DNA from 2 places in the Thioalkalicoccus limnaeus genome. Region 1 is predicted to be linked to the other one. Evidence: predicted binding sites of a transcription regulator. Region 1 holds the regulator's gene; the other holds the start of a gene.
The links. Region 1 encodes sigma-54, which starts transcription at its own class of promoters, with help from an activator protein. Its sites were predicted from a motif close to TGGCANGNTNCNTGCTT; they were not measured.
Positions count from the first base shown of each region.

Region 2: a site for sigma-54 is predicted at 3,898-3,914, ahead of ABC977_RS16760 (TorF family putative porin). Genes of this name have one in related genera too.

Region 1 covers NZ_JBDKXB010000012.1:5,422-10,840, reverse strand. Annotated here, with positions in the region: gene ABC977_RS10345 (KdsC family phosphatase) at 1-242, shown strand, start outside; gene lptC (LPS export ABC transporter periplasmic protein LptC) at 253-864, shown strand; gene lptA (lipopolysaccharide transport periplasmic protein LptA) at 861-1,376, shown strand; gene lptB (LPS export ABC transporter ATP-binding protein) at 1,373-2,098, shown strand; gene ABC977_RS10325 (RNA polymerase factor sigma-54) at 2,219-3,694, shown strand; gene hpf (ribosome hibernation-promoting factor, HPF/YfiA family) at 3,723-4,061, shown strand; gene ABC977_RS10315 (PTS sugar transporter subunit IIA) at 4,283-4,747, shown strand; gene rapZ (RNase adapter RapZ) at 4,797-5,419, shown strand, end outside.
Region 2 covers NZ_JBDKXB010000038.1:4,866-10,284, reverse strand. Annotated here, with positions in the region: gene ABC977_RS16775 (ATP-binding cassette domain-containing protein) at 1-1,555, opposite strand, end outside; gene ABC977_RS16770 (YifB family Mg chelatase-like AAA ATPase) at 1,597-3,117, opposite strand; gene ubiK (ubiquinone biosynthesis accessory factor UbiK) at 3,114-3,398, opposite strand; gene ABC977_RS16760 (TorF family putative porin) at 3,997-4,743, shown strand; gene ABC977_RS16755 (P-II family nitrogen regulator) at 4,808-5,146, shown strand; gene ABC977_RS16750 (ammonium transporter) at 5,202-5,419, shown strand, end outside.

The sequences.
Region 1 (5,419 bases):
TGCCAACCTACGAACAGCTGCGAAAGGAACTGCAACTCGACGACCGTTGCATCGCCTACGTCGGCGATGACCTCGTCGATCTGCCGGTGATGCAACGGGTCGGGCTGGCCGTTGCGCCGGCCGACGCGGATAGGCGGGTCGTTGCGCAGGCCCATTGGCAGACACCATCCGCGGGGGGCCGGGGAGCGGCGCGCGAGGTCTGCGAGCTCATCATGGAAGCCCAGGGCACTCTCCCGCACTGATGGCCATGCCATGACGGGGAGCCGCCCGGCACCAGCGATGTTCGTCAACCGCCAACAGCTCACACTCGCATTGATCCTGGCGGGGCTCGGTACCGCCGCCTGGTGGTGGGGCCGGCCCGAGCGGGTCGAGGCGCCGCCGTCGGCGTCGGCCGAGCGCCGTCCGGATTACGTCGTCGAGGGCTTCCGGGCCACGCAGATGGACGATCTCGGACGGACCCAGCGTCATCTGCAGGCGCGCATCTTGCGGCATTTTCCCGGGGACGACAGCACGGAGCTCGACGCCCCCGAACTGACCTGGCTAGTCGATCAGGCCCCTCCGTGGCACGCCCAAGCCGCGGCCGGCCGGGTCGCGGCCGAGGGCAACGAGATCCAGCTCCACGGCAACGTCGTGCTGCATCGCGCGGCCAGCGCTACGACCCGCGCGATACGGATCGAGACCGATTCGTTACGCGTCGAACCCCAAAACGACTACGCCGAGACCGATGACCCGGTTCGACTCTACAGCGACCGTGATCAACTGACGTCGACCGGCGTCCGCCTCTGGTTCGGCGAGACACTCCGGATCGAATTTCCGAAGCGCACACAGGCCATCTTTCACATGGCCGATGAGGGGCGACCATGATTCAGCCCGGTCACGACCGCCGACACCTCGCTTGCGCGCTCTCGCTGCTGCTGGCGTCGTGGGTCGGATCCGCTGTGCCAAGCCCCGCTGGCGCCGACGACCCGATCCAGATCGAGGCCGACAGCGTGCAGTTCGACGACCAGCTCGCCCTCAGCCTCTACCAAGGCCAGGTCCTGGTCGAACAGGGTCGGCTGCGCATCGAGGCCGACCGAGTCGAAGTTCAGCATCGACCCGATCGCCGGCCGGAACGGATCACCGCTTGGGGGGACCCGGCGATCCTCGTCCAACGCGCCGAAGGCGACGCCCCGGAGCAGCGGGCCGAGGCGCGACAAATGACCTATGACGTCACCCGGGACGAGATCAGTTTGATCGACCGAGCCGTCCTCTACCAGGGTCAGGATCGCTTCAGCAGTGATCGGATCCTGTTCAATCGAGCAACCTCCCAGATCAAGGCCGGGACCAGCGCGAACGGGACGGAGCGCGTTCGCATCGAGATCACCCCCACACCATGACGACACTGCGGGCAACGAATCTCACCAAGCACTATCGCCATCGCCCGGTACTCCGAGGCGTCGATCTCGATGTCAACGACAGCGAAGTCGTGGGCCTCCTGGGGCCGAATGGCGCGGGCAAGACCACCTGTTTCTACCTGATCGTCGGCCTGATTGCGGCCAATACGGGCCGGATCACGCTCGACGGGCGGGATCTGACGCGGCTGCCGATGCACGCCCGCGCCCGCTGCGGCTTGAGTTACCTCGCGCAGGAACCCTCGGTCTTTCGCAAACTGAGCGTCGAGGAGAACCTGTTGGCGATCCTCGAGACACGCCGCGAGCTCGACCGCGCCGGACGGCGCACCCTCGGGACAGCCTTGCTCGAGGAACTCGGCATCGCCCATGTCGCTGGATCGCTGGCCCTGAGCCTGTCCGGCGGCGAACGCCGCCGCCTCGAGATCGCGCGTGCGCTGGCCGTCGAGCCACGGGTCATGTTACTCGACGAACCCTTCGCGGGGGTCGACCCGATCGCAGTCGGCGACATCAAGCAGATCGTGACCCATCTGCGCGAGCGCGGCATCGGCATCCTGATCACGGACCATAACGTGCGTGAGACGCTCGACATCTGCGACCGCGCTTACATCATCAACGACGGCCGGGTCATCGCCGAAGGGACACCCCAGGCCTTGCTCGAAAACGCCGAGGTCCGGGCCGTCTACCTCGGCGAGCACTTCACGCTATGACCCCGGGGCACTCGACACGAGCCGGGGCCGGCACCTCGAGTCATGCTACGATCAGGGTTGCATCGGCTAGAATGATCCAGATCGCATTGAATTGCGAACCATGTTACGGCAATCCGAGCAATGAAGCAGTCGATCCAACTTCGTCTCGGCCAGCATCTGGCCATGACCCCGCAGCTGCAGCATGCGATCAAGTTGCTGCAGTTGTCGACGTTGGATCTGCAGCGCGAGATCCAGGAGGTCCTGGAATCGAACCTGATGATCGAGGAGGGCGACGAGACCGAGGGTTCCCATGGCGCCGAGGAACAAGCAGGCGAACGCCCGGCGGAAGAGCGTGATGCCCTTCTCGAAACCCCGCCGCGGGATCTCGACCGCGAGGTCGATGGGCAACGCACCGACATCCCTGAGGACTTACCGGTCGACACCGAGTGGAGCGACCTTTACGACACCAGCTACCTGCCCGGCGCGACCCGCGACGAAGAGGGGCCGGATTGGCTCGCACAGCGCAGTCGCCCGCAAAGCCTGCACGACCACCTGATGTGGCAACTGAACCTGTCCCGCCTCGACCCGCTCGAGCAGGCGATCGCGACCGCCGTCATCGATGCGATCAATGACGACGGGTACTTGACGACCGATACCGCGGAGCTGAAGGCGACCCTCGGTGACCCCGACCTCGGGTTGGATGAGATCGAGGCCGTGATCCATCGCGTCCAGTCATTCGACCCTCCAGGCGTGGCCGCGCGCGACCTGCGCGAATGCCTCCTTCTGCAATTGCGACAACATCCGCAAGGGGATCCCGTGCGCGATGTCGCGCTCGCCATCTGCCGCGACCACTTCGCCACGCTGTCGCGACGCGATCTCGCCGGGATCCGCACCGCACTTGGCCTCGACGCCGACGAACTGGCACAGGCCATCACGATGATTCGTGCTCTGCAACCCCGCCCCGGGGCCTTGATCGCGGAAATCCAAACAGAGTACGTTATACCCGACGTCTTGGTGCGCAAACGCGACGGCGCCTGGTTGGTCGAGCTGAACCCGGACATCACGCCGCGGCTCAGGGTTAATGCGGACTATGCGAAGCTGATCCGCCGTGCCGATCAAAGTGCCGACAACCTGTGCTTGAAGAGCCACCTCCAAGAGGCACGCTGGTTCATCAAGAGCCTGGCGAGCCGCAATGAGACGGTGCTGCGCGTTGCCGCCAAGATCGTGGAGTTGCAAAGGGATTTTCTGGAACACGGAGAGGAGGCGATGAAGCCCATGGTCCTGCGCGACATCGCTGAGACCCTCGATCTGCACGAGTCGACGATTTCGCGCGTGACGACCCAGAAGTACATGCATACTCCACGAGGCACCTTCGAATTGAAGTTCTTCTTTTCCAGCCATGTGGGCACGGCTTCGGGAGGCGAATGTTCGTCGACCGCGATCCGCGCCCTGATCCGCAAGCTGGTCGCCGGTGAGCCGGCCAGCAAGCCCCTCAGCGACAGCCGGATCGCGACCGTGCTTGGGGATCAGGGCATCAATGTGGCCAGACGCACCGTGGCAAAGTACCGCGAGGCCTTGGGCATACCACCTTCGAACGAACGTAAACGTCTCACTTGAGAGGCGTTCAGAACACTAGGAGTACATCATGCAGATCAACCTGACGGGGCACCATGTCGACATCACCGAGGCACTCCGGGGCTATGTCGAGAACAAGTTCGAGCGTCTCGGGCGGCATTTCGACCACGTCATCAACATGCACGTCATCCTCAGCGTCGAGAAGCTCCGCCAACGCGCGGAGGCCACGATCTACGTCAATGGGGCCAACCTGTTCGCGGAGTCGGTCCATGAAGACATGTATGCCGCGATCGACGGGTTGATCGACAAGCTCGATCGCCAGGTCATTCGCCACAAGGAGAAGAAGAACAATCACCGCGGCGGCAACAGCCTCAAAGGATTAGACGAAGCCCCACCGACCGACGAGTAGGAAGCACCCCGGTCCGAGCGATAGGCAGACCAAACGCCCCGGACCGGGCGCCACTTCGTCCCGAGTGATTGGTCTCATGCGACTCGGTGCGATCGTCGCGACCGACGCGATGCTCACAGCGGCTGACGCCGTTGTGATGCAATACCCCACAATCACCGCGCTGGATGTGCGAAAATCTCCGCCCATTATCCTTGTCCAGTGCATTGGGATTCATGTGATCGATGTCTCCGTCTGAACTCATCGCCGAGCGCCGGATCGGCTGCCGTGTAGAGGTCACCAGCAAGAAGCGCTTGCTCGAGACCTTGAGCGAACTGTTGGCCAGCGCGAACCTGATCCTCACGCCGGAGATCGTCTTCGAACGCTTGATCGAACGAGAACGGCTCGGAAGCACCGGTCTCGGTCACGGTATCGCGCTGCCGCACGCACGCGTACCGGAGATCCGGGAACCGATCGGGGCCTTCGCCCAACTGGCGACGGGGATCGGATACGACGCCATCGACGAAACGCCAGTCGACCTGGCCTTCGCGCTACTGGTACCCGAGGCGGCCAATGAGATGCATCTGCAGCTTCTATCCCAGTTGGCCACGATGCTCAGCAATCCAGCTTTGCGGGTGAGCCTGCGCAACGCCGAGACAGCGGCCGAGGTACTCGGCCTCTTCAAGGACTGGGAACAGCGTACGACATAGTAGCTCACGGGACTCGGCCGGCGCCGCCGGAAGGGCCTGTCAAGGTACCATGAAACTGATCATCGTCAGCGGTCTGTCGGGCTCGGGCAAGAGCGTTGCGCTCCACACGCTGGAGGACCTCGGCTACTACTGCATCGACAACCTTCCGCTATTCCTGCTGACCGAGTTAGCCACCGTCATCGCGCAACTCGAGGACCCGGTCTACGATCAGACGGCCGTCGGCATCGACGCCCGCAACAAGCCCGAAAACCTCGCCACCCTCACACGTATCATCGACGAGGCGCGCGCGCTTGGGCTGGAGTGCCGTGTCGCCTTCCTCGACGCTCAGACGGACACCCTGATCACTCGCTTCAGCGAGACGCGACGCAAGCATCCACTGACCAACGCCGATCGCTCGCTGCGCGAGGCGATCGTGCTCGAACGGCAGTATCTGGAACCGATCCTCAGGGGCGCGACCTGGCATATCGACACCACGCACACGAATGTACACGAGCTGCGGGATCTGATTCGCGAGCAGGTGGCCGGAGAATCATCGCCCCGGACATCGATCCTCTTACAATCATTCGGTTACAAATACGGGGCACCTCACGACGTGGACTTCGTCTTCGACGTCCGCTGCCTGCCGAACCCCCATTGGGAGCCCGAACTGCGCCGCCTGACGGGGCTGAACCC
Region 2 (5,419 bases), on a different contig from region 1:
GCCAGGCCGGGTAGTCGTCGAGATCACCCGCGAACTCCACGACCCGCCCGCGATCGACCAACAGCAGCCGATCGGTCGTGATCCGCAGCAGGTGTCGGTCATGCGACACGAGCACCAAGGCCCCGTCATAGTCCTGCAAGGCTCGCGCCAATGCGTGGCGCATCTCGAGATCCAGATGATTCGTCGGCTCGTCGAGCAGCAGCAGGTTGGGTCGCTGGCGGACCAGCAGGGCCAGCACGAGCCGCGCCTTTTCGCCGCCGGACAAGGGGGCGACCTCGGTCAAGGCGCGCTCGCCGGCAAAGCCGAAGCCGCCGAGGTAGTCCCGCAGGGCTTGTTCGGTCGCCTCGGGATCGAGTCGTTGCAGGTGGTCGAGCGGGCTCTCGTCCGCACACAGCTGATCGACCTGGTGCTGCGCGAAATAGCCGATCCGCAATGTCTGAGCCGGCGCACGCCGGCCGTGCAATGGTGCGATCTGGTCGGCGAGCAGCTTGATCAGCGTCGATTTGCCTGCCCCATTGGGGCCCAAGAGGCCGATCCGGTCTCCGGGCACTAGGGCTAGGTCGATCCCGGTCAGGATCGGTGCCCCGTCGTAGCCGACCACGGCCTCATCGAGCGTGAGCAGCGGATAAGGCAGGCTCTCCGGTTCCGGAAAGGAAAACGCGAACGGCGAATCGACATGGGCCGGGGCGATCAGCTCCATCCGTTCCAAGGCCTTGATGCGGCTCTGGGCCTGGCGGGCCTTGGTGGCCTTGGCGCGGAAGCGCTCGACGAACCGGTGGATCTGGGCGACCTCGCGCTGCTGGCGCACGAACGCCGCCTGTTGTTCGGCCAACCGCTCGGCACGCTGGCGCTCGAACGCCGAATAATCGCCCGGATAGAGTTGGACCCGTCCATGCTCGATGTGCAGGATCTGGTCGGCGATCGCGTCGAGGAAATCGCGGTCGTGGGAGATCAACAGCAGCGTGCCGGGGTAGGTGCGCAACCAACCTTCGAGCCAGATGACCGCATCGAGGTCGAGATGGTTGGTGGGCTCGTCGAGCAGCAGCAGATCCGAGCGCGCCATCAGGGTCCGCGCTAGCGCAAGGCGCATCCGCCAGCCGCCGGAATAGCTGTCGACTGCCCGCTGCTCGTCACCCGGTGCAAAGCCGAGCCCATGGAGCAGCCGGGCCGCGCGGCTTGGCGCGCCATAGCCGTCGAGTGCCTCGATCCGCCCATGCAGGTCGGCTTGTCGAACACCGTCACCGGCCCTTTCGGCCGCGGCCAGCTGCGCTTCGAGCTGCGTCAGTTCTTCGTCGCCGGCCAGCACGAAATCGAGCGCCGATTGGTTGCCGCGCGGTGTCTGTTGCGCGACATGGGCGATCCGCCAGCCGGCGGGCATCCGCATCTCGCCGCGATCGCTGTGCAGTTCACCGAGCAACAGCGCAAAGAGACTCGATTTGCCGCAGCCGTTGGCCCCAACGACACCGAGCTTGCGGCCCGGTGGCAGCATCAGATTCGCGTCTTCGAGCAGAAGTCGCCCGCCTCGGCGCAGGCTCAGGTTCTCGAGTTGCAACATGCTCGTCTGAGAGGGGGCTGGTGCCGGTTGGCGAGACCGCGCTAGGATCCGCGTTGGCGATCGAGCCGCCGATAGCCGATCGCCTCGCCGACGTGTTCGGCCGTTATCGGCCCGCTGCCGGCCAGATCGGCGATGGTGCGTGCCACCTTGAGCACGCGATGATAGGCCCGCGGCGACAAGCCGAGACGTTCGATGGCCCGTTGGATCAGCGTCCGACCCGCTTGATCGACCGCGCAGAAGCGGTCGATCTCGCGCGGGACCAGCTCGGCGTTGAGGCGCCCGGCCCGCTCGATCTGCCGCGAGCGCGCCGCCGCGACTCGCCCCCGAACCTGGTCGCTCGTCTCGTCGACGACCCCGGATCGCACCAGCCGCTCGGGCGGCAGCCTTGGTACCTCGACATGGAGATCGATGCGGTCGAGCAACGGCCCGGAGATCCGCGCGCGGTAGCGCGCGATCTGTTCGTCCGAGCAGCGGCAGCGGCCGCTGTCGTCACCCTGATAGCCGCAGGGACACGGATTCATCGCTGCGATCAGTTGGAATCGGGCAGGGAACTCGGCCTGATGCGCTGCGCGCGAGATATGGATCCGTCCAGATTCCAGTGGTTCGCGCAGGACCTCGAGCACGCGTCGATCGAATTCCGGTAGCTCGTCGAGGAACAGCACACCGAGATGGGCCAGCGAGATCTCGCCAGGGCGCGGATGAGCCCCACCGCCGACCAAGGCGACGCCGGAAGCGGTGTGATGCGGGGCGCGGAACGGCCGTTCGCGCCAGCGCCGCGGATCGCAGGGTTCGCGGTCGCTGACCGAACGGATCGCGGCGGCCTCCAAGGCTTCGGCCTCCGTCAAGGGCGGCAGGATACCCGGTAACCGATTGGCAAGCATCGATTTACCGGTCCCCGGCGGGCCGATCAGCAGCAGGCTGTGACCGCCGGCCGCGGCGACTTCGAGAGCCCGCTTGGCCTGCTCCTGACCGCGGACGTCGGACAGATCCGTGCCCTCGCGGGGCGCGCAGGATGCGTCCGATGAGACGCGGTGCCGCGCCAGGGGTGCGACGCCGTTCAGGTGTTCGCACACGGCCAGCAGGTGGTCGGCCGGGAACACCGGCAGGTCCTCACCCACCAGCGCCGCCTCATCGGCATTCTCGCGCGGTAACACTAACGCCCGCCCCGCCTGGCGGGCCGCGATCGCGGCCGGCAACACGCCAGTGACGGGTCGCAGGCTTCCCGACAGCGCGAGTTCTCCGAGGAACTCGCACTGAGCCAGTTCGGTCGTGCGGAGCTGACCCGAGGCGCCGAGGATGCCGAGTGCGATCGGCAGGTCGAAGCGTCCACCTTCCTTCGGCAGATCCGCCGGCGCCAAATTCACGGTCACGCGTCCAAGCGGAAAGCGGAAATGCCCACTGATCAGGGCGCCGCGCACGCGGTCTTTGCTTTCCCTGACCGCCATCTCCGGCAGGCCGACGATCGACATACCAGGGAGGCCACCGGACAGATGGACCTCGACGGCCACCTCCGGGGCCACGATGCCCGTGCGGGCGCGGCTATGCAGCACGCATAAGCTCACGCCGAATCAGGTCGGTCCGTCGGATGCGTCGTGCCGACATGCCGCGCGGTCTCGAGTTCGGCGACGCGCGCCTCGAGCGCGGTCAGTTTGGCGCGGGTTCGGGTCAGCACTGCCGCTTGGACATCGAATTCCGCGCGGGTCACCAGGTCGAGGCGCGCGAGACCTGCCTCCAGCGACGCGCGCAAGTTCTTGTTGATGTCCTCGTGAAGCAGTTGCAAGCCCTTCGGCAGGTTCGAGGCCAGCCGTTGGACGAGATCGTCGAGTTGTTTCGGATCCAGCATGGTGTTGATTCCTGCCTGTTCCCGAGGGAGGGAAGGCTGTTTGAGTTGGCACCGGCCCATTATAGGCCGGTGGTGGCGTGATCGACACGGTTGGTAGGCACTTGGCCGGGAAACCCGTCGCGACCTAGGTTCCCGCTCGATCCCGGATTCATGGGATCAAAGCCTGAGACGGGAAAGACGACCGACGACCGGACAGTATCGAGGGTTGCAAAAGTCATCGGAGACGCCCCGCTGCGACACGCTGCAAGGACGTCCGTATCAGCTCGACGGCGGGATCCCTCCCGCCGACGGTCGCCGCGACCCGCCTCCGATGACTTTCGGGACGATTGATTAACAAGGGGCGGAGGCCGTCTGGCGACCGACAAGCGGCTCCGCGCACCAAGAGCGTGCCCTCCGTGGCGTGTCGGTCCGTCATGGCGCACCGAAACCGTGCGCCGGCAGTGTCTCTAAAATCATACTCTCGTGGCTACATCGGTCAATACCGCTGTTGCGGCGGCTATGGCATGAAGTCTGCTTTGTCAATCGCGGATGTCGCCACGCACGGGGCCGACATGTTCTGACACGCACAAGCCATCCAAATAGAGAGGTATCGACCGCGATGATCAACCGAAATGCGATGACGATTTCCGCCGCCTCGCCGCTCATGATCGTGGCACTGGCCGCAGTAAACCCGGCGGTTGCCGCGCCGCCGCTCGATCTGAGCGCCGATTTGAGCGTGGTTTCCAACTACCTTTGGCGCGGCACCTCCCAGACCGACGACGGTCCGGCCGTGCAAGGTGGTCTCGAGCTCGGCCACGACAGTGGGTTTTACATAGGAACCTGGGCCTCGAACGTCGATTTCGAGTCCGGTGCAAACTACGAACTCGATATCTACATGGGGTTCGACTTCACGCTGCCCGATGAGGCGGCTAGCCTCGGCGTGAACACCATCTACTACGCCTATCCCGATGACGATGGCAGCATCGACTTCTGGGAGATCGGACTCTCCGGCGGGTATGACTTCTTCTCCGCCGGCATCCAGTACACGGTTTGGGGTGACAAGGACAACGAGGATGCGCTCTTCGATCAGGGCGATCTGTACTACTACGCCGGACTTGATTTCGAGCTCCCTTATGAGCTTGGTCTCGGTATACAGCTCGGCTATTACGACTTCACGAACGACCGGGTCGAGGTCGATGAGCTCGGCAACACGCGCAGCGCCAACTACTGGCACTGGGGCGTCTCGATCAGTCGCGAGGCCGGCGAATTCGGTACCTTCAGCTTCAATTACGAACAGAACGACGGTCGCAGCGAGATCTGGGATAACGACCCGAAGTTCTGGATCGGTTGGAACAAGTCCTTCTGACCCAGGCGGCCCTGCCTGATCCGGGATCGGCTCCCGTTCCTCATTCCTCTTGGAGCTCTCCAACATGAAGCTAATTGCAGCTGTGATCAAGCCTTTCAAGCTCGACGACGTACGTGAGGCCCTGGCCGATATCGGCGTGTCGGGCATCACCGTCATCGAGGTCAAGGGCTTTGGTCGGCAAAAGGGCCACACCGAACTCTATCGTGGCGCCGAATACGTCGTCGACTTCCTGCCCAAGATCAAGATCGAGATCGCCGTCGACGATGCGCTCGTCGACAAGGTGGTCGAGGCGATCAGTGGTGCCGCGCGCACCGGAAAGATCGGCGATGGCAAGATCTTCATCACTGATTTGAACCATGTGATTCGCATCCGGACCGGCGAGACCGGGCCCGATGCCCTTTAATCGCGACCGACAGGGGAAAGCGACGATGATAGAACGATTGATAAGACGGACCGCGATGCCGGCCATTCTGGTGCTGATGGCCCTGATGCCGGCTTTGGCCCTCGCCGATGACGCACCGGCACTGGACAGCGGCGACACGGCCTGGATGCTGGTGGCCACGGCCTTGGTTCTGTTCATGACGCTGCCGGGCCTAGCTCTCTTCTACGCCGGCATGGTCCGGGCGAAGAACGTGCTGTCGGTCTTGATGCAATGCTTCGCGATTGCCGCGATGAT